2 regions of the Bradyrhizobium sp. 87 genome follow, and region 1 is predicted to be linked to the other one. Evidence: riboswitches for the same ligand, from Rfam matches in the RefSeq annotation. Region 1 holds a riboswitch; the other holds the start of a gene.
The links. A riboswitch is a leader RNA that binds a small molecule or an ion and turns the genes downstream of it on or off. The one in region 1 is predicted to bind S-adenosylmethionine.
Positions count from the first base shown of each region.

Region 2: it holds a riboswitch for S-adenosylmethionine, as region 1 does, so the genes downstream of both, IVB50_RS33525 (homoserine O-acetyltransferase) here and IVB50_RS12980 (O-succinylhomoserine sulfhydrylase) in region 1, are expected to answer to the same signal.

Region 1 covers NZ_JADPIQ010000048.1:734,994-737,178, forward strand. Annotated here, with positions in the region: gene IVB50_RS12975 (SGNH/GDSL hydrolase family protein) at 1-88, shown strand, start outside; gene IVB50_RS12980 (O-succinylhomoserine sulfhydrylase) at 143-1,339, opposite strand; SAM riboswitch at 1,410-1,489, opposite strand; gene IVB50_RS12985 (2'-deoxycytidine 5'-triphosphate deaminase) at 1,600-2,185, shown strand, end outside.
Region 2 covers NZ_JADPIQ010000128.1:435,867-438,051, reverse strand. Annotated here, with positions in the region: gene IVB50_RS33525 (homoserine O-acetyltransferase) at 1-931, opposite strand, end outside; SAM riboswitch at 1,022-1,101, opposite strand; gene IVB50_RS33520 (chorismate mutase) at 1,306-2,154, shown strand.

The DNA of each region.
Region 1 (2,185 bases):
CCTCGGCGACGACATCATTCGCTCCGTCGGCCAGATCAAGCTCGGCGTGAACGTGCCCGCGGACGTGCGGACGTACCGGCCAATGTGACTTGTCGTCCCGGCCCCCATGCGCAATTGCGCACTAGGCCGGGACGACAATAACTCACGCCTTCTCCAGCGCCGCGGTCAGATCCTCGATCAGATCGTCCGCGTGCTCGAGGCCTGCCGAGAAGCGGATGAATCCTTCGCTGATGCCGAGCGCGGCGCGGTCCTCCGGCTTCAAACGCTGATGCGTCGTGGTCGCGGGATGGGTGACGAGGCTCTTGGCGTCGCCGAGATTGTTCGAGATCTTGGCGAGCTTGAGCTCGTTGAGCACGCGGAACGCCGCCTGCTTGCCGCCCTTGACCTCGAGGCCGACCAGCGTCGAGCCGCCGCGCATCTGCTTCTTCACCAATGCAGCCTGCGGATGATCGGCGCGGCCGGGAAACACCAGCCGCGAAATCTTCGGATGGCTCGCCAGCACGTCCGCGATGCGCGCCGCCGTCTCGGTCTGCGCGCGCACGCGCACGGCGAGCGTCTCCAGCCCCTTGAGCAGGACCCAGGCGTTGAACGGCGAGATCGACGGGCCGGTCTGGCGCATGAAATTGTGGATGTGCTCGGCGATGAACGCTTCCGAGGACAGGATGATGCCGCCGAGACAGCGGCCCTGGCCGTCGATGTGCTTGGTCGCGGAATAGACCACGACGTCGGCGCCGAGCGCGAGCGGGCTCTGCCAGATCGGGGTGGCGAACACGTTGTCGACGACGAGCCGCGCGCCGCCACTATGCGCGATCTCGGCAATGCCGGGAATGTCGAGCACGTCGAGCGTCGGATTGGTCGGGCTCTCCAGGAAGAACGTCTTGGTGTTCGGCTTCATGGCGCGCTGCCACTGGTCGAGATCGAGGCCGTCGACCAGCGTGGTCTCGATGCCGTAGCGCGGCAGTAAATCCTGCACGACGTAGAGACACGAGCCGAACAGCGCGCGCGAGGCCACGACGTGATCGCCGGCCTTGAGCGGCGCCAGGATCGCGGTCGTCACCGCGGCCATGCCGGTCGCGGCCGAACGTGCCGCTTCGGCGCCTTCGAGCTCGATCATGCGGCGCTCGAACATCGAGATGGTCGGATTGGAGTAGCGTGAATAGATGAAGCCGGGGTCCTCGCCCTTGAACCGCGCCTCGCACTCCTCAGCGCTGTTGTAGACGTAGCCCTGGGTCAGGAACAGCGACTCCGACGTCTCGCCATATTGCGAGCGTAAGGTGCCGGAATGAACCAGGCGAGTTTCGGGACGGTAGTGGGCGGTTGGCGCCGGGGACTTCGACATAGGACCTCCTGAAGTGACCATCGAGAATGGTCACAAAAAAACCGGCCTGGAATATCTCCACGGGCCGGGATCACAGAGGTCCCCGGCCTGTTTAGCGACTTATTTAACGTGGCTGCAAGCCGGCCGGCTCAAATCACCACGGGATAAGTCATGCTCATATTCCGCAATGCCCTTTCCGTCAAGACGTCCATCGGATAGCCGTAAAACGCTCATATTTCCCGCATGTCGGGATGTGTTTGATCCCTGATGAGGACCCCGGGTTGACGTTCACGGTCGCCGCCGACGCCAATGGTATCCTGCCCGACCGCATGATCGCGGCGATGGCGGAGGGCGGTCTCATCCTGCCCGCTTACGACTTCGTCGAAAGCCAGATCCAGCCGGCGAGCCTCGATTTGCGTCTTGGCGATATCGCCTATCGCGTTCGCGCCAGCTTCCTGCCCGGTCCCGGCGCCACGGTCGCCGAGCGCATCGACGAGTTGAAGCTGCACGAGTTCAGCCTCGCCGACGGCGCGGTGCTGGAGACCAACTGCGTCTACATCGTGCCGCTGCTTGAAAGCCTCGCGCTGCCGCCGGAAATCGTCGCGGCCGCCAACCCGAAGAGCTCGACCGGCCGGCTCGACGTCTTCACCCGCGTGATCGCCGACGGCACCCGCCGCTTCGACATGATCGGTGCCGGCTATCACGGCCCGCTCTATGCCGAGATCAGCCCGAAGACGTTTCCGGTGCTGGTCAGCGAGGGCTCGCGCCTGAGCCAGGTGCGCTTCCGCACCGGCGATGCCATCCTCAACATCGACGACCTCGAGGCGCTGCACGCGACCGAGCGTCTCGTCGATATCGACGATGCCG
Region 2 (2,185 bases), on a different contig from region 1:
CGGCGGCGATGTCGAAATAGTCCATCGCGCGGGTCAGATAGAGATAGGAGTTGGCGTCGAAGCGCTCGACGAAGGACGAGCCCTGGTAGCGCAGATAGGACTCAACCTGGAAGTCGGCGTCGAAAGAGAAAGTCGGCAGCTCGCGGTCCTGCATGCGCCGCCCGAATTTTCGATGCAGCGCGGCGTCGGAGAGATAGGTGATGTGCGCCGCCATCCGGGCGACAGCGAGGCCACGATGCGGATGGATACCTCGATCGGCATAGCCGCCATGGTGCCAGTCGGGGTCGGCCATCACCGCCTGACGGCCAAGCTCGTGGAACGCGATGTTCTGCGCCGAGTGTCGTGTCGAGCAGGCAATCGCCAGCGAGGAGAACACGCGACTCGGATACGCCGCAGTCCATTGCAGCACTTGCATGCCGCCCATCGAGCCGCCGACGACCGCGAACAGCGTGTCGATGCCGAGCCGGTCGATCAGCATCGCCTGCGCGCGCACCATGTCGGGGATGGTGATGACGGGGAAATCGAGCCCCCAAACCTTGCCGGTCGCGGGATTGATCGAGGCCGGGCCGGTCGAGCCCATGCAGCCGCCGATCACGTTGGAGCAGATGATAAAATATTCGTTGGGATCGAGCGGCCGGCCGGGGCCGACCAAGGTCTCCCACCAGCCGGGCTTGCCGGTGACAGGGTGCACGTTGGCGACGTGCTGGTCGCCGGTCAGCGCATGGCAGATCAGGATCGCGTTGGAGCGATCGGCATTCAGCTCGCCGTAGGTCTGGTAGGCGATCTGGAACGGGCTGAGATCGACCCCGCAGTCGAGCCGCAGCGGCTGCTCCGAGCCGAACTGCGCGACGTGCGAACTCGGATGATCCACCTCGTGCGACCGCTCGTCGGCGGTGATCGCGGGACTCGGAATGGACTGGACGCCAACCATCTGACCATCGACCTCGTTTGCGATCGTAGAAGTGACCGCATTGACATCAGGCCATGAAAAACCCGGCCTGAACGATAGGTTCGGCCGGGATCGAAAGCGTCCCCGGCCTGTTTAGCGAGTTTTTTAACGTGGCTGCAAGCCGGCCGGCTCAAATGACCACGGAACGGGTAAAAACTACCGTCTTGGACGGTTTTCGTCAAGTCACGGCCCGGATCAGCCAAATTCGCCTGTCGCGCCACGGGCGGAAAGGGCCCGATTTCTCTTTGCATTTCTCTTTGCTTTCGCAGCCCCGACTGCCTAATCAGGATATCCATCACAGCGGTGACGGCTCGACTGATCCGCATTGGAAAGCCTCTCAGCAGCACCTGTCAGACATGTCCCAACGTCCGCCCGCGCCACCATCACTCCAGGAATTGCGTAAGGAGATCGACGCGATCGACGAAGGCATGCATCGCCTGCTGATGCAACGCGGCGACATCATCGACCGCCTGATCCAGGTGAAGCAGACCCAGGAGGTCGGCTCGGCGTTCCGCCCGGCACGCGAGGCCTCCATGATGCGCGACCTCGTGCAGCGTCATCGCGGCATCCTGCCGCTCGACACGGTCGAGAGCATCTGGCGCGTCATCATCGCGACCTTCACCTATGTCCAGGCCCCGTTCTCGGTCCACGCCGACATCTCGGCGAGCGAGCCGGCCATGCGCGATTCCGCGCGATTCCATTTCGGCTTCACCGTGCCTTACGTCGCGCATTTCAGCGCGCAGGCGGCGGTCGAGGCCGTCGCGAAGTCCAAGGGCGATCTGGCGCTGGTCTCGGCGACCTCGAGCCGCACGCCGTGGTGGCTGTCGCTGGAAGAAGCTGGCGCGCCAAAGATCATCGCGCGGCTGCCCTTCGTCGAGCGCGCCGACCATCCGGCGGCGTTGCCCGTGTTCGCGGTCTCGCGCGTCGCCGACAGCGCGCTGGTGACGGAGGTCGAGACCTTCAGCGTACGCGTCTCTGGGTGGAATGCGGAGGTCGCGCGCGCCCTGTCGCCGCTCGCCGAGATCGTGGCGGTGCCCGACACCGCCTTCGACGGCGCCGCGCTGCTGGTCTCGGTCACCGCGACAAGCAGCATCGACAAGATCAAGGCTGCCCTGATCGAAGCGGGGGCCTCGGTGCGCTCCACGGCCCTCGTCGGCAGCCACGCAACGCGCTATACGGTGCCCCCGACCGGGTCGAAATCGTAAGTCGCGAACCGCTTAAGCCCACTCCGGAGTT